Regions from separate parts of the Paenibacillus rhizovicinus genome, predicted to be linked through region 2. Evidence: riboswitches for the same ligand, from Rfam matches in the RefSeq annotation. Region 2 holds a riboswitch; each other region holds the start of a gene.

Region 1 (5,949 bases), 2.1 Mb from region 2:
GGAGATCGACTCGCTAAAACTCCGGGTGTTCGCCGGATGTTTGCTGACGCTGCCCTTGCTCTGGACGATGGCGCATCATTATTCCGCATTGCGGGGCATACCCGTTCCGGCTTTCATCGAGGAGCCGGTGCTGCAGCTGCTGCTGGCGTCGATCGTGCAATTTTTTATCGGGATGCCGTTTTATTTCGGCGCGTATTATGCGCTGCGGGAACGGACGGCGAATATGGACGTGCTGGTGGCGATCGGCACGACCGCTGCTTACGTATACAGCTATGCGGCCATGTTGGCCGGGGGAGCGCTATATTTCGAGACGTCGGCCGTCGTTATTACGGCCGTGCTGATCGGCAAGCTGCTGGAAGCGACGGCTTCGGAGCGGGTCATGAAGGAAGGCGACGGCTTCGCCTCGCTGCAGGCGAAAGAAGCGATTGTCGTGCGCGGCGGAATTACGGAACGGATTCCGCTTGACCGGCTGCGGGTAGGCGATCAGCTTCTGGTCGAAGCGAATGAACATTTGCCCGCGGACGGGCTTGTGATCGAAGGGGAATCGACGCTGGACGAGTCGTTTCTGACCGGCGAGAGCGGGCTTGTGAAGCGGGCGGCCGGAGATCGCGTATTCGCCGGCACCACCGTCAGGGGGCAGGCGCTGCGGCTGCAGGTGCTCGCGACGGGACGCAATACGATGCTCAGCCGGATTGCAGCCATCACGCGTCAGGCGCAGGCGACCAAATCGTCCATCGGGCGCCGAGTCGACCGGCTGGCAGCCGTATTCGTTCCGGTTATGATGCTGCTCTCCCTGGGAACGCTCTTGCTGTGGCTGCTCTTGCTCAATCCGGGCGATTGGAAGACCGCATCCATCCACGCGCTCGCCGTGCTGCTCGCCGCTTGTCCTTGCGCCCTCGGGCTGGCTGCGCCGATCTCGCTCGTGCTGGCGACGGGCAAGCTCGCAAGGCGCGGCATCGTATTGAAAGAAGCAAGCGCACTGGAAAGGCTGGCGCAGCTGGATCTGATCGTTCTGGATAAGACGGGCACGTTGACGGAAGGCAAGCCGGCCGTAACAGGCGTTTCTGCGCTGAACGGCGCGCCGAATACGCTGCTCCGCTTGGCGGCTGCCGCGGAGGAGCGGTCGCAGCATCCGTTCGCGGATGCAATCCGGGAATCGGCCCGGCGCGCGGGGCTCGTGCTGCCGGCTTCGTCCGCGCATGTCGCCTATCCCGGCAAAGGGATCGAGGCGATCGTCGAAGGGAAATCAATCGTGGTAGGCAACGCCGCGCTTGCAGCCGAACGGTCATGGTCGATCCACCGGGCGCTTCACGGATTCGCGGAACCGAAGGAGAAGTCGGGTGAAACGGTCGTTTATGTGTTCGTCGACGGCGTGAATACCGGCGCCTTCGCATTGTCCGATTCTGTTAAACGCACGTCGAGGGAAGCGGTAGAAGGGCTGGTCGACGAAGGCGTCCACGTGCTGCTGGCAACGGGCGATCATCCGTCCGCCGCGGCCAAGGCTGCGGCATTGGCCGGCATTGACGACGTACATGCCTCCTTGCTTCCGGAGCATAAAGCGGCACTGATTCGCAAGCTGCAGGGGGATGGGCATGTGGTCGCGATGGCCGGGGACGGCTGGAACGACGCGCCCGCTCTGGCAGCGGCGGATATCGGCATCGCCATGGGCGGCGGCACGGAGGCCGCGCTGGACGCGGGCGATATGACGCTGCTCCGGTCACGGTTGACGGGAATCTCCGAAGCGCTGCTGATCAGTCGATTGACGGTGCGCAACATCCGCCAAAACCTCGGTTTTGCCTTTCTGTACAATGCCGTTATTATTCCGTTCGCGGCGATCGGCGGCATCGAGCCGTGGATGGCGGGAACGGCGATGGCGCTTAGTTCCGTATCGGTGGTCGGCAATGCGCTTCGGTTGAACGGGCAGATGAGGCGCAAGCTGGATCGGCGGCTATTGACCTAGGCGGGTACGTACGGCTTCCCGCTTGCTTGCGGGCGACGGCTAGAACGGCTGCCGCAGCAAACAAAGCGGTTCGGCTGCGTGCGGCGCGGGTTTCTCTGAGGCGGGTCAATGGAATACCTCCAAATGCTTAGTGGGCGGCTCGGAATTGCGATAGGTCATTCTTATGTGCCATACCCCGGCCATTAGACCTCTTTTTCCCATGCGCTTTTATAGACATCCCATACCGAGGGTGGTATAGTTTACACGGAATAGCAAATTGCATAGCTGTTGTTACAGGTGCTGAAATCGCGAACGATGCGAGTGTAAGCTTAAAAGGGAAGACCGGTGTGAAACCGGCACGGACCCGCCACTGTAAGGAGTGCCGCGGCTGCTTGATCGGCCCAGGCAAAGCATCAGGATGAAGTCACTGGACGCACGAAGTCCGGGAAGACCCTGATGTCTCGCTCCAAGTCAGGAAACCTGCCTGTAATGCGTAACGCTACCTACGAGGACTTAGGGAGGTGTTAGAAATATGGCAATGACACGGATTCGTACGCGAAATCCGTCGCTGCGCAGGCGCGGCGTTCATTGGCAGCCGTTCATGGGGACGCGAGCATTTCTGACACTTTAGTCGGAAATGCTTTTTTTTGTTGCCAATCAAGTAGCAGGTTGGGAGAAAGGAAATCAGCGATATGGGAGAGAGAACTATGAATGGGAAATGGAAACTAGCTTCAATCCGTAAAGTCGGCTTCATCTTAATAACGGCAGCGATTGTGCTGGCGACAGCAGCTTGCGGAACGAAAGAGACGAACGACAGCGGAGCGGCGAACAATGCGCCGTCCTCGAATACAGCGAATAAGCCGGAAGATGCTGCTGCCAACGGCGGCAATCAGGCGGCAGCGAACGCCGGCGATGCGGGAACCGCGGCGCAAGCCACCGTATATCCGCTTACGGTGAAGGACGTTACGAACACCGAGCTGACGTTCAGCGCGGCGCCGCAGCGGATCATCACGTTGGTGCCGAGCGAGACGGAAATCGTGTATGCGCTGGGCGCGGGCGATAAAATCGCGGGTGTCGACAACTATTCCAATTATCCGAAAGAAGCGGCGGATAAGCCGAAAATCGGGGACATGAACGCGGATATCGAGAAAATCGTCTCGTTAAAACCGGATCTCGTTCTGGCATCCTACACGATGAGTCAAGCCGTGGTCGACAAGCTGCGTTCGTTGAAGCTGCCGGTCTATGCAACGGATCCGAAGACATACGACGCCGTAATCGAGAAAGTGAAGCAAATCGGCGCGATTCTCGACAAGCCGAAGGAAGCGGCTGCAGTAGCCAATCATATGGAGCAAGTGCGCACGCAGGTGACGGATGCGGTCAAGGATGCGCCGAAGCCGAATGTCTACTTGGAATTCGCGCCGGGCTGGACAGTCGGCAAGGGAGAGTTCCTGGATGAGATCATTACGCTGGCAGGCGGAACGAATATCGCAACCGAACCGAATTGGTACGAAATCGATCCCGAGGTTGTCGTGAAGGCGAATCCCGACGCGATCATCTACGCGTCGATGACCGTCAAAGAAGGCGAGAAAAATCCGATTCTCACGGCAATCGAAACGCGTCCGGGCTGGAATGTCATTAATGCCATTAAAGATAAAAAAGTGTTTGAAGTCGACCAGGATCCGTTAACGCGCGTAGGTCCGCGCCTCGCCGACGGTCTGCTGGAAGTGGCGAAGAAGCTGCATCCGGATCTGTTCAAGTAAGATGCGAGCGAAATTAGTCCTGTATGGAGGAGCAGCGATGCTTCTCTTACTCGCATCTATCGTCGTCAGTCTCTCGATCGGCTCGTCCGGCCTGCCGCTGAGAGACGTTTGGGGGATCCTCCTTCATCAGCTGCCTTGGATGCCCGACGCAAGTACCAAATGGGATGCCGGAGACATCGCGATCGTGACGCAGCTGAGACTGTCGCGTGTCGTTCTCGGCGTGCTGATCGGCGCTTGTCTTGCTTTGGCAGGAGCCGGATTCCAGGGCGTGCTTCGCAATCCGCTTGCCGACCCGTTCACGCTCGGCGTCGCTTCGGGCTGCTCCGTGGGCGCTGCGTTCATGATCGTCTTCGGCCTTCAATCGGCAATCGGCCTGTGGTCGGTCCCGCTGGTTGCGTTCGGAACCGGGATGGTAACGCTGTTGATCGTGTTCGGGCTCTCGCGGGCAAGAGGATCGATGAACGTGGAAACGCTGATTTTGTCGGGCGTCATCGTGCAGGCTTTCCTGGGGGCGCTCGTTTCCTTCATGGTGACGCTGTCGCAAAGCGTCGTTAACGAAGCGATGTTTTGGCTGATGGGCAGCCTCAGCGGGCGGAGCTGGGAGCACGTGAAGCTGATCGCGCCGTTCCTGATCGTCGGACTGCCCGTTATGATTCGCTATTCACAGCATTTGAATTTGTTCACATTCGGCGAGCGTCATGCGGCGCATCTCGGCGTTAACGTCGAGCGCACGAAACTAATCGTCCTGCTTACTTCCACGTTATTGACGGCAGTTGCCGTTTCCGTCGCAGGCGTCGTCGGTTTCGTCGGACTGGTCGTGCCGCATCTGATTCGTCTGCTCGTCGGACCGGATTATCGCATCATCGTTCCGCTATCCGCGATCGGAGGCGGCTTCTATCTGGTTTGGGCGGACACGCTCGCGAGAACGGCGCTTAGTCCCAAAGAAGTCTCGCTTGGCATCGTGACGGCGTTGATCGGTGCTCCTTTCTTCGCGTATTTGCTTTATCGGCGCAAGGTGCAGCAGGGAGGCAGCGCATCATGATCGAGGCGAAATCGGCAGCGATGGCCATTGCGGGCCGGAAGATACTTAATGATATTAATCTCTTGTTCGAGAAAGGCGCGATGTACGGCATTATCGGACCGAACGGCGTCGGCAAATCGACGCTGCTGCGGCTGCTGTCGGGCACGGAGAAACCTTCGTCGGGCGAGATACTGCTCGATGGCCGGCCGGCTGCGGTCTACAAGCGCAAGGAGCTGGCCAAGAAAGTCGCCGTGCTGCAGCAGGGCGGTTTGCCCCCGGTCGGATTTACGGTGCGCGAAGCCGTTCGCATGGGGCGGTTCCCCTATCAAAATTGGCTTGGCGAAGAATCGTTCGAAGGCGAAGAGATCGTCGAGCGGGTGCTGGAGGATATGGGTTTGCTCGAGCTGCAGGATCGCCGGATCGACGGACTGAGCGGCGGCGAGCGTCAACGCGTCGCGCTCGCGAAGGTGATGGCGCAGGAGCCCGAGCTGCTGCTGCTGGATGAACCAACCACGTATTTGGACATCGGTTACCAGCTGCAATTGCTGGATACGGTGAAGCGCTGGCAGAAGGAACGGCGATTGACCGTCGTGGCCGTGCTGCATGATCTGAACTTGGCAGCGCATTACTGCGATCGGCTGTTAGTGCTCCATGAAGGCATCGTCGACGCGTTCGGGTCGCCGCTTGAAGTCGTCACGCCCGAGCTGATCCGCCGCGTGTTCGGGGCGAGCGCCATCGTGCTCCCGCATCCCGAAACAGGCGTACCGCAGCTGCTGTTGCGACCGGATGCCGCGCCAATGGCAGACAGAGATCTATATAGTTGAAGTGGGAAGTCGAAAGTTGATAGTCGAATGTTGAAAGGAAGAGATAGGAATGAACGAATTAAAATTAACGACATTAATCAATGAAATCGAAGACTTGAACGCAGCGGCTATGGCAGATGCCTTGCAGCATTTAAACAATTTGACGAAGCCGCCCGGCAGTCTTGGCCGCTTGGAGGACATCGCTATTCGGGCCGCCGGCATTTCTGGGGAAATCGCGGCGGATTTCTCGAAGCGTGCCGTCATCGTTATGGCCGGCGACCACGGCGTTTGCGAAGAGGGAATCAGTGCTTTCCCGGCTGAAGTGACGCCGCAGATGGTGCTGAATTTCTTGGCCGGAGGCGCAGCCGTCAACGTGCTTGCCCGCGGTGCGCAGGCGGATGTATTCTGCGTCGATATGGGCGTCAA
Region 2 (5,949 bases):
AATAAGCAATATTTCGCGTTCGCCGAAGAGAAGCTGCGCGAGCTTGCGGATCTGAAGTCGATCTTGGAGCAATCGAACCCGGAAGCCTTCGCGCTCTATACGGAGAACGAGAAGCTGTTCAGCGTATCGCGCCTTGCGAACGACAACTCGGTTCAGAAGCGAGTAGCCGGTTTGACGGATGCCGACTTCACGAGATTGCCTGCCTTCGCCGAACGGGAAACCATTCAGAAGGCCAAGTTCAATCTGCCGCTCTTGCCTACGACGACGATCGGCTCGTTCCCGCAAACGGCTGAAGTCCGCGCAAACCGCGCAGCCTTTAAGAAAGGCAGCATCACCGAGGAACAGTACAAGCAGTTCAACTTTGACCGCATCGCAGAATGCATTGCGCAGCAGGAAGAAATCGGACTTGACGTCATTGTCCACGGTGAATACGAACGCAACGACATGGTCGAATACTTCGGCGAATGCTTGGACGGCTTCATCTTCACGGAGAACGCCTGGGTGCAGTCTTACGGAACGCGCTGCGTAAAACCGCCGGTCGTATGGGGCGACATTAGCCGCAGCAAGCCGATGACCGTTGAATATTCAGCGTTCGCGAAGAGCCGTACTAACAAGCTGGTCAAAGGCATGCTGACGGGTCCGGTCACGATCCTCAACTGGTCGTTCCCTCGCGAAGATATCACCCTGAAGGAAAGCGCGCTGCAGATCTGTCTTGCGATTCGCGACGAAGTACTCGATCTCGAAGCCAACGGCATCGAAATGATTCAGATCGACGAAGCCGCATTGCGCGAGAAGCTTCCATTACGTCATTCGGACTGGCAGAGCGAATACTTGAGCTGGGCGATTCCTGCCTTCAGACTCGTGCACAGCGGCGTGAAAGCCGAAACGCAAATTCATACCCATATGTGCTACAGCCAGTTCAGCGACATCATTCGCGATATCGATGCGATGGACGCCGATGTCATCACGTTCGAAGCGTCGCGCTCGGATCTGGCCATCATCGATGCCATTAACGAATGCGGCTTCCGTACTGAAGTCGGCCCCGGCGTCTACGACATCCATTCGCCTCGGATCCCTAGCGTCGACGAGCTCAAACAAGGACTTGACCGCATGCTGGGCAAGATCGACGTCTCCAAGCTATGGGTTAACCCGGACTGCGGACTTAAAACGCGCGGCGTCACGGAAACGTGGGCCAGCTTGAAGAACCTTGTCCAAGCAGCCAAGGAAGTACGGGCAACGCTGTAATGACGTACAAGAGGATGGGCTCAGTCGAGCCCATCCTCTTGATTTATGATCGGATAGCCGAAATCCGTAATGACGGTTTTGAGCTTCGTCACATAGGCGGCAGCCAGCTGGCTCAAGCTCGCCTTCTGATTCACGATGTAACCTACCTGAATGTTCTCATCCGTACGAAGCCGCACCGATTTGATTTGCTCCCCGTTCAGATCCTTGTTCAGTACGCCCGAGCTGATCGTATAGCCGTTAAGCCCGATCAGCAGGTTGAATAACGTGGCGCGGTCGCTGACCAGTATTTTCTTCTTGTACGTTCGCGTGCTGAGTATCTCCTCCGCGAAGTAGAAGGAATTATATTCGCCTTGCTCGAAAGCCAAGCACGGGAAATCATCCAAATCCTCGATGTCCAGCAACGACTTGGAAGCAAGCGGATGCTCTTCGCTAATGAATACGTGCGCTTCCGCTTGGAACAACGCATGAAAGCGAAGCTCGTTGTCTTTTAATAGCTTCTGAATGACTTTTCGGTTGAATTCGCTCATATAGATGATTCCGAGCTCGCTTTTCATATTCCGCACGTCTTCGATAATTTCATGGGTTCGCGTTTCGCGCAGCGTACACTCGTACTCGTCCACGTCAAGCTCCTTCAGCAGTCCGACGAAAGCCTGCACGGAGAAGGCGTAATGCTGCGTGGAGATCGAGAACAACTTCTTCGAAGGCTTACGATTCATGTACCGCTGTTCGAGAAGCTCGGCTTGCTCCACGACTTGCCTGGCGTAGGATAGAAACTCCGCTCCGTCGCCGGATAGCACGATTCCCTTGGACGATCGTAGGAAGATCTCGATACCGGATTCCGCCTCGATCTCTTTCACCGCGTTGGACAAGCTCGGCTGCGAAATAAACAACCGCTTGGCCGCTTCGCTGATAGAGCCGCAGCTAACGATGGTCAGAATATATTTCAATTGCTGCAAGGTCATTGAGTTTCCCCTTTTGCTTCGGATTTTATCGCCTCTTCAATAAAACATGTCTTCGTTACTCGTATGCTTTGATTCGGCAAAGCGCCAGGAAATTCCCTGCATCTGCCGACAACAATAAAAAGCGTCCTCCCGCTGCAATAGGGAAAGACGCCTTCATATGCGTACATCATGACGGTTCATCTAACACCTCCCTATCTCCCGTAGGTAAAGCAGTGCTGTCAGAACGGGCAGGTCTCCTGGCTCCGGAATCGTCACTCGGCAGCGGCCTTCCCGATCCATGCTGATCAGTGGCCGGATGAGCTGCCTGCTCCTCCGTTACAGTGGCGGGACCGCGTCGGCATTGCACCGAACTTCCCTTTTAAGTCGGAACGACAAGCATGCTCGCCGATCAGACACCTGTTCTCGATTATGCGATTGGGCCGGTAAAGGATATTCATCTATTAAGATAACATACCTGGACGGTTATCACACGATTCCATTTTCTTTATAAACCAATTCCTCTAATGAAACAGGATAAATGGATTTTATGAGCTCTAAGACAGCCTTTGCATAATCCTGGATTTCTTTCTGCGCGTCATGCTCTAATCGTTGCGCCAAGAAGTGAGCAACCGATTGAAAGGATGCCGTCCAATACCAACGAACATACATGCCATAGGCCGGCAGGAACAATCGTGCTTGCTCCGCACATATTCCATCTTTCAAAGCTTGATCATACTTTGTCATCCCTAGTTCGATGTAGGACAACAACGCCTGCGTATGTTTCTCGCCAAGCTCCCAAGAAATAATGTCGCCGCTGCCTTGTTTGGAGTTCTCAGGCTTGGATCTCCATTCATCCGCCTTCGGCGTATAAAAAGCCGGTTCTTCGGTTATGTATCGACGACTCGATTCGTTCCAAGCATCCAAACTGAGCAATGCATCATACATAGGGCAAGTCACCGCATCTGAAGGAGTAAGGTTCAGGAATTATATGAGCGTGAATTTAGGGAAAATGACCGCATAAATCACCTCGAAAGTTGGTCACAACTGGTTTTAGACAATATCATCACTTGCAGCCATTAAAACAGAAAAGAGGGGCTAAAGATATTAGACTCATTAAGTTCTTTGCTCGTGAAGGCCATACCTCACCTTTCAGACATGCATTTCTGCAATTTGAAGTGTATGCACCTCTCATGGTTGCAAGGCAATGGTAAATTTTTTCGTGGCTATATGATATAATTTATATTGGAATACAACAATACAATATAGGAGTGGTCAAAATTATTTATTCTATTGGATCTAAAAAAGGTAAAATCGTGCTAAAGTGTGAAGATTGCGGTGAAATCAGAGAGACGCAACGCAACACAGCCATTTTAGAAAAAGAGGAACATCCTTGTAGGGCTTGCAGCAACAAGAGAAACGGCAAGAATAAAATAGGCAAACCGTCTTGGAACTCAGGTCACAGAAAGCCTCAAGATGAGCGTCAATTAGGTTCAATATATCAAAATCATCATGGATACTATGAAATTTATTTGGCAGGTGATTCTGTTAAATACGGTAGAAAAGATGGATATGTCCTAATGCATCGCAAAGTCGTACAGGATAATATTGAGCGACCATTAGGTGAAAAAGAACTTATTCACCATATCGACGGAAATAAACTCAACAATGATCTGAGCAATCTTTTTCTATGTTCTTCTATGTCTCATCACAGAGATATACATAATAGCCTAGAAGAGGTTGCGTTCCAACTATACCATTTAGGACTAATTACATTTGACCATGAAAATCAAAGTTACAAGTTAGCCCCCTCGGTTAGCAATGACCGTGTGGACGCGTGTGAATTCAGGAAACGCCTAAGGCCAATTAAAGGCTATGATAATCCTGAGCCAAGTCTAAACTAATATAAGTATAGTTTAGAAAGGTGCAACGACTATCCCGTAAGGGAGTAGGGATTAAGCGATCTCGAAGCGCTCGGCATCCCTTGTGGATGATGATATAGTCTGTCCTCATAGGAAACTATGAGAGAATATGTGGATGCGACATATTCGTAACATAAGAGGGAAGTATGTAATTGGCTCGGATCATATTATGGATAGTTGGAATGAATCTTCTCTGCCTGGTTCCAATGAATGGCGCTCTGCTCCTGAGAATAGCAAGCATCGGAACCTTTGGCTATTATATTTCAAACTTAAACCATCCATAAAGTGTAAGTTTTAATGTCACTTCTTCATGTTTTCCGTTAGGTTAGTCCACGCTAACTCAAATGAAACTTAAGAGTTATTTGATGGTCTGTTGCACCCGTATCGTTTAAAATTCGATCATCGCTGTTTTACCCTGTGCTTTCTTTAGACGTAGGCGCTTTTGGGGGCTCGCTCCCCGAATCTTGAGAAGGCGATTCCGTTCGCCGCTTTTCCAGTATGAGCTTGCCTGCAGACTGCGCTAACAACGCGGCGACGATGGCCATTCCCGCCAACGTCCACAGGGCCTCCCGCTTTCGTTCGGGCGCGCGGTCGAAGTGGGCGTGTCCCAGTCGTTGCGGCGCATGCTTCATCAACGCCAGCAATAGTTCCGGATTATCTTGCTTGCCGCCGGCATTGAGGCGGAAGCCGTTGTTCTGGCCAGTACTGTCGAGTCCGTCCTTAACCGTCAGCGTCACGTCGATGCCAAGCTGCGCGGAAATATGCAGCAGCGACTTGGAGAATGCCCCGTATGGGAAAGCTAACACATGATTCGGAGAGCCAAGTTCCCGTTCCAGAATAACATTCGCTTGCTCCAAATCGGCTTTCACTCGCCGTTCGTATTCGCTTTCCGTCTCCCGTCTGCCTAGCTCTTTCAAGTAAATGCGTCCGGTCAATGCGGCAATCATGTGCTTGCCTTTCGCATCCGTAGGCGCGTACCGATGAGAATCGAACGAATGGCTGTAGAATGAAATCCCGTTCCGGCTCATCTCTTTCACCTGGCTCCAATTCAACTTGGGAACCCCGGCTTCCTTCGGGTTACCCACCGTGCAGACGTTCAGAAAACTGGTCGCCGGCGCCTCGTATTTGCTCAAAATCGGATACGCGTACTGGTAAAAAGACGCATAGCCATCATCGAATGTCAGCAATACCGCGTTATTCGGAACAGGGGCTCCGCGCAGGATGAAATCGCGATACTGATCCATCGTGATCCAATGAAAATTGTTGGCTTTCATTAATTCGAGCTGGCGCTCGAATTTAGCAGCGGATAACGCGCCGATATCGTGCGGTACTTGTTCGACTTCGTGATACATCAGCACAAGCACGCGATTCTTATAGTAGGTGGCGTGGGGTTCGTCGGGGCCGGGACGCAGCCCGCTGAACAGCGGCGCAGCTGTCTCCGAATTAACGGCAATCGACGCGCTCCCCTCACCGTATAATCGTCCGATAAGAGGCAAACGGCTGTGATAAGCCTGGATGGTCAGCATGCCGCAAAGTACGGTGAGTCCAAGCAATAACGAAGACAGCAGATAAATTCTAGATTTTAATGACATTGCACAACTCCCATAATAAAAGTAGCGATGTTGAAACCGTCCGTCGACAGCCAATCATCACTTTATGGACGAGGGAACTTTATCGGATGTTGCCGGTCGTCGAATTCTGTCATATCGAACGTGCATCAATGGAGCTTGGACACCGTTCGCGGTTAAGGTCATGACGTCCCCCTTGTACATGATCTTTCTCCTGCTTCTTTTCAACCTCAACTTTCTGTTCATTTCATATAAAACATAAATCACAAAAAAACT
Region 3 (5,949 bases), 1.9 Mb from region 2:
CAGGGGTATCTCTTCCTTATTGTTGCAGCAAGTAAAACTCGCGGTAGAGCTGCAGCAGCTCGGACTCTTTCTCCCCAATAAGCCGGGAAAGCTCCTCCAATCGATACGCTGCAGCGTTGCGGCCGCCGTTCGTCCCATCGTCATTCGCATGATCGGTTCCATCCGGGAAGGCAGCAGCCGAATCAAGTTCCCGTTCATTGCGCAGCTTCATGTTGTAGCCGAACGTAATGGTCACCCATTCATCGGCTTCTGCCCGTCCGAGCGCGCGATAGATTTCGATATATTTCTCAAATATGGAACTGACGGTTTGCCTGCGCTCCCAGCCCATCATCCCCATCGTATCTTTCGCGTGGTATACGGCCTGCATCAGCTGAAAGTCGTTCAGCTTGCCGCGCGTGCGCTCAATCTGCTCCATCTCCTGAATGAAGACAGAGAAGATCTGATAAAATAGCTCCGATTCTTTGATCATCTCTTGTTCCGTAATGATAGGCCGGTCCATAGCCGCTCCCCCTCCCTTACGTCCTATCCGTAACCGTTGCCCGCTCTCTATTAACCCGTTATATAACATTCGCAGCATTTTCGAGATTTCAGGTCATTCTCGACGGTTGGATGAAATTGGATGCGAGGAAGCGATAGGACGAAGCAGCTTTTCCGCCTCTCTATCAATGACGCAAGGCCCGCGAATAACGCGGACCTTGCGTTAGACTTCTTTATTTGGCGCTGTTCTGGCCGTCTTGCTTGTACGCATGCGCCCGCATGGCGACGACGACTGCCATTTCGCGGGTAACGGATTCGCGAGGGGCAAAGAGGTTATCCGATCCCCGCATCAATTGCAGTGCCGCGATCGTCTGCACGTCGGATTTGGCCCAAGCGGATATGAGGTCCGTATCTTTAAGCGGCGCGGACAATGTGGCTGGCGGGTTGAACGGCACTTTGCCCGGCATAAGGAGCTAAGGCCGTCAACGTCATGCCGGTCATGTCCGGGTCGCTCGCGCTAGGCGTCCAGTTGAAGCCGCCGTCGGGGTTTACTTTGGACAATACGGCTTCAACGAGCTTCTCCCTCGTCCATACCGCATTGTCGGGTACCGCGTAATGGCCGCTGTCTAATGCAAGGAGTGCGAAATCCAATCCGTTCAACGTGCTGATCGCGGGATAGGAATAAATTTGTTCGACCAAATTGTAGCCGGCGAATTTGGTCGCATCCTGATGCGCCGCGGTCATGCCGATCACCGTACGCTCGTAGTCGGTGGCCGACGTGAAAGTGCCGTGATTGGCTGCCAGTTTCTTATAGAGCGCAGAGCTGTATTTGCTCGGGATCGCCTTGCCGGCGGCAGATAATCCGGCAGCCTGCCAGTCATCCAGATTGGCGGTACCCAGCACCGCTTGCGAGACGCTAGCGATGGCGGCTTCTACTTGCTGAAGCAGCGAGTCATTCGCGGGTTCCGGATCATCGGCATACACCTTGTACGCGGGACCAATGGCAGTCATGAATAATACAGCCGCCAGCATAATGGTCAACCATCGCCCGTTTATTTTTCTTGCATGGTCATTTGTTGCATGAGTTCCCATTCCCATCCTCTTCTCTACTCGATATAGCTAGTCTTGCACACGGTTTGCAAACCTTCGCCGACAAACAAAAAAACCGCCCTGAATAGGGCGGTTCAAATAAATGCAATACAAAGAGAACCACATTGGCAATGAAAGCTCTACCGCTTCCATTCCGGCGCATGCGTTTCCAAGATCATTTCCAATTCCCACCCCCCGGAGAATTAAGAAACATTCGCGTATAGGCAGGTCTCCTGGCTTATGAATCATCGCTTCTCCAGCCTTCCCGGTTCTTCAAGAACCAGTGGCACCGTGTGGAGTCGCTCCTCAATTACAGTGGCGGGACCGCGCCGGATTTTAACCGGACTTCCCTTTTAAGCAGGCTTGTCAGCTGACAACCTGCACCTTTACGGATCGAAAGTATTCAATTTTCCTGATAATCATAACGGCTTTTGAGAGAGATGTCTATCTCTATTATCAGGACCCTCCCGTTGGGAGAGTCCTGTCCGATACGTTTGCGCTAGATTCGGCTGCCTTTGAAAGGCGCCATTCCGTTCGACGGACCGAAGGTAACATTCGGTTTGACCTCGAAGACGATGTCGCTGCCGTCCAATCGGCAATTCAGCGCGTGGCAGAACGGCGTCTCCAGATAACGGATCGTTAATTCCAGGGAATCCGCGTCGATCCACGAGAAACTGGCTGCGATTCGCTGTTCTACGCCTTGGTTCATCCGGGACACTTGTTCGATCCAAAGTTCCCGGCCGCAACGAAACTGGTGATCCCCGTCCGGTTCGCGCATCTCGATCACGGCTTCGTTCTCTTCGAAGCGAATGTCGAACGTCTCCCATTTGAACATATTTTCGTCCAACCGGTAACTTCCGGCGATATCGCTTTCTCGCGGAGAAGAAGCCGCATGTATGGGAGCTGGAATAGCCAGCTGCCGGATCTGCTCGGCTAGCCGGGCTGCCGCTTCCCCATCTTCCGCCAACGGCGCCGCATCCATGGCTGGCAGCAGATGCGTCCATGCGGCGTTCATGACGCCTTGCATGTCGTTGGTTCCGGAAGTGATGGCCAAGACGGCTTGTTGCTGCGGCATGACGATGCAGAATTGTCCGAACGCTCCGTCCCCGCGATACGATTCATGCCGGCATTGCCAGAATTGATAGCCGTACCCTTGCGCCCAATCGCTCTCGCCGCCATCTCCATTCTCGATTTGCTTGGAAGTCGCTTCCGCGATCCACTCCTCGGAAATGATACGTGCTCCGTTCCACAGCCCTTTCTGCAGATACAGCTGTCCGAACTTGGCGATGCTCTCCGTGGTCAGACTGAGTCCCCATCCGCCCGAGGCAATGCCTCGCGGGCATGTTTCCCATGTCGCGCCGTAGATCCCGAGCGGATCCAATAGGCGAGGCTGCAAATACTCGAGAAGAGATTGGCCGGTCACTTTGTGCAAGATGGAGGATAGCATATACGTGGCTCCGCTGTTATACACGAAATGCGTTCCCGGCTCATGCTCGACCGGTCTCGCCAGGAATGCTTCCGCCCAATTACCGTTGGTTTGCTTGAAGAGCGCATCGGTCGTATCTTGCGCGTGCCCCGTGCCCATCATCAATAAATGGCGAATGTTCATGTGCAGCAAGTTCGGCGACGCATCGCCCGGCGTTTCGTCCGGGTAGTACGACACCACTCGATCGTCCAGCGACAGAAGTCCTTCCGATACGGCGAATCCGATCGCCGTGGACGTGAAGCTCTTGCTTAGCGAGAACAGCAGATGCGGCAGTTCGGCCGCATACGGCCGCCACCAGCCTTCGGAGACGACGAATCCGTTCCTGACCAGCATGAAGCTGTGCAGCTCGAGATTTTGCGTGCGTATCGTTTCCAGGAAATCCGAAATGGCCGACGAGGGGATGCCTTGCGTTTCCGGCTGGCTTCGAGGTAAAACAACTTCGTCCTGCGTGCTTACGCGCATGTTATGCCGCTCCTTCCCATGAACAAGTTATGGTCTAACGGAAGTTCCATCCGGCGTACGGGCCAGCGTCCATTCTGGCAGACGGTTGTGGCACGGGTAGTCGGCTGCCTTCTTCTCATCGATATCGATGCCGAAACCAGGCTTATCGTTCGGGTACGCATAGCCGTTCCGGAGTTCCGGGCAGCCCGGGAATACGTCTTGGATTTTCTCCGAGAAGCCGTACCACTCTTGAATGCCGAAGTTGATCGAGCTGACATCGAGATGCAGATTGGCCGCGTGTCCGACCGGCGATACGTCGCCAGGGCCATGCCAAGCGGTGCGAACGCTGAACGCTTCGCATAAGGTGGCGAGCTTCTTCGCCGGCGTCAGCCCGCCGATCGCGCTGATATGGCAGCGAATGAAGTCGATCAGCCTGTTCTGGATAAGCGGCGTCCATTCCCGCGGATGCGTGAACAGCTCGCCCATGGCGATCGGGGTCGATGTCTGGCTGCGCAGCGTCTCGAACCAGTCCAGCTGTTCGGGCGCCAGCGGATCCTCCAGGAAGAACAGCCGGTACTCCTCGAGCTGTCTGGCCAGCCGGACGGCCTCGATCGGAACGAGCCGTTCGTGAATATCATGCAGCAGCTCGATCTCCGGGCCTACCGCGCTGCGGATGTGCTCGAACATGCGCGGTACGCTGCGAAGATAGGCGCCCGGATCGAAATACGCGCCTGGCAGCGCATTGTCCGGCTGGTGAAGCTGATGACCCCGGCCGCCATAGCCGCCCATCTGAACGCGAATGTAGCGAAGTCCCTGTTCCATGAACTTGCGCACGTTGTCTTCGACTTCCCGCTCGTCCCGGCCGTCGGCATGCCGGTAGACCGCCGCAGCTTCCCGGCATTTGCCGCCCAGCAGCTGGTAAACGGGCAGTCCTGCGGTTTTCCCTTTAATATCCCATAGCGCCATGTCGATCCCGGACAATGCATTGTTCAGTACGGGCCCGTTGCGCCAATAGGAGCTGACCATCGCGGATTGCCAGATATCTTCGATGCGGTGCGGATCTTTGCCGATCAGGAACGGTTTCAAGTATTGCTCGATCGCCGTAGCGACCGCAAGGTAGCGCTGCGTGAAGGTCGCGCAGCCAAGTCCGTACAGGCCGGGCTCGGAAGTTTCGATTTTGACCACGACAAGATTGATGCCTTCCGGCGCCGTCAAGATTACTTTCACATCGCGAATCGTTAACTCAGACATGCACAAACACGCTCCTAGTATTGGATTATTGGATGATTGGGAGTAGATAGATAGATAGATAGATAATAGATAGAAAATTAGATGGATAGTTAGATAATTAATCGTATGATTTCGGCTTAATTGTTCCATCCCGTACTGCTGCTTCGTTCCGGCATGCCAGGCAAAATCAATCCGCCGTCGACGCGAATCGTCATGCCGGTCACGTAGCTGGATTCCTCGGAGGCCAGCCATGCGACGGCGTTGGCGACATCCGCCGGCGTACCCATGCGTCCCAGCGGGATTTTCTTCCCTAGCGCCTGGTAGCCTGCATTCCATTCCGGAATATCCCGGACTTGCGTGGCTCCCGGGGCGACGCAGTTCACGCGGATACCGTGCGCGGACAGATCAAGCGCGATCGATTGCGAAGCGCGCGTGTAGGCCGCTTTCAACCCGCCGTAAATGGCATCTCCCGGATAAGCCCGCTCGGCGCGTGACGAAGTGATGTTAATGATCGAGCCCTGCAGCTGCCGTTCCACCATATGGTTGGAAATCGCTTTCATGATTAGCATCGGAGCGCGGAAATTGACGCTGTACAGGCGATCCATTTCCTCGGCGTCGAGCTGCGTAATCGTTTTGAACCTCGTGAAGCCCGCATTGTTGACCAGCACATCGATTTCCCCGAGCGCTTCGATCGCGAACGCAGCCAGCTCGCCCGGCAGGTGAGGTTCGGCCAGATCTCCTTGAAAAACGTGGCAGGCTCGGCCGAATTCTTGCGTAATTCGCTCGGCTACTTCCCCGGCTTTGTCCGGTTCGGCAAAATGGCCGAAAGCGATATCATACCCGAGCGATGCCAGCTTCAGCGCAACGCCCGCTCCGATCCCCATGCTTGCGCCCGTGACAAGCGCCGTTCGATTCCGTGTGGGTTGCTCCATTCTCGTCCTCATCCTCCTGTTCGAAACACGCCGCTGTCTTGCTTCGTTGCTTATTCCTCAAACAGTTTCTCGCCTCGGTAAAGTCTCCAGGCAATTCTCGCGGTGTGAGGCGTTTCGCGGGCTGTCGGCGCATGGGCCGCCAAGTAGCGCGTCGCGGCGAGCAGCAGCGTTTCCTTGGCTTGCTCGGCATAAGGATCATTCCGGTCGCTCCAGCTATCGTAGGCGGTCATGGCCGCTTCATAGAGCTGGAACGTATGGAATTCCGCGTCCTCTCTCAGCAGCGCGTGACCAAGC

Evidence for each region. A riboswitch is a leader RNA that binds a small molecule or an ion and turns the genes downstream of it on or off. The one in region 2 is predicted to bind cobalamin.
Region 1: it holds a riboswitch for cobalamin, as region 2 does, so the genes downstream of both, GZH47_RS03465 (ABC transporter substrate-binding protein) here and GZH47_RS25400 (LysR family transcriptional regulator) in region 2, are expected to answer to the same signal.
Region 3: it holds a riboswitch for cobalamin, as region 2 does, so the genes downstream of both, GZH47_RS02555 (hypothetical protein) here and GZH47_RS25400 (LysR family transcriptional regulator) in region 2, are expected to answer to the same signal.

The regions. Positions count from the first base shown of each region.
Region 1 is NZ_CP048286.1:772,715-778,663, reverse strand. It holds gene GZH47_RS03470 (heavy metal translocating P-type ATPase) at 1-1,960, shown strand, start outside; cobalamin riboswitch at 2,218-2,441, shown strand; gene GZH47_RS03465 (ABC transporter substrate-binding protein) at 2,647-3,699, shown strand; gene GZH47_RS03460 (FecCD family ABC transporter permease) at 3,701-4,741, shown strand; gene GZH47_RS03455 (ABC transporter ATP-binding protein) at 4,738-5,544, shown strand; gene cobT (nicotinate-nucleotide--dimethylbenzimidazole phosphoribosyltransferase) at 5,594-5,949, shown strand, end outside.
Region 2 is NZ_CP048286.1:5,701,014-5,706,962, reverse strand. It holds gene metE (5-methyltetrahydropteroyltriglutamate--homocysteine S-methyltransferase) at 1-1,245, shown strand, start outside; gene GZH47_RS25400 (LysR family transcriptional regulator) at 1,266-2,207, opposite strand; cobalamin riboswitch at 2,417-2,622, opposite strand; gene GZH47_RS25395 (FAD-dependent thymidylate synthase) at 2,673-3,131, opposite strand; partial or broken gene GZH47_RS25390 (hypothetical protein) at 3,254-3,391, shown strand; gene GZH47_RS25385 (HNH endonuclease) at 3,455-4,087, shown strand; gene GZH47_RS25380 (polysaccharide deacetylase family protein) at 4,516-5,697, opposite strand.
Region 3 is NZ_CP048286.1:556,624-562,572, forward strand. It holds gene GZH47_RS02545 (hypothetical protein) at 17-499, opposite strand; gene GZH47_RS02550 (S-layer homology domain-containing protein) at 711-944, opposite strand; gene GZH47_RS02555 (hypothetical protein) at 892-1,488, opposite strand; cobalamin riboswitch at 1,773-1,969, opposite strand; gene GZH47_RS02560 (serine hydrolase domain-containing protein) at 2,066-3,514, opposite strand; gene GZH47_RS02565 (enolase C-terminal domain-like protein) at 3,542-4,744, opposite strand; gene GZH47_RS02570 (SDR family NAD(P)-dependent oxidoreductase) at 4,861-5,655, opposite strand; gene GZH47_RS02575 (Rieske (2Fe-2S) protein) at 5,706-5,949, opposite strand, start outside.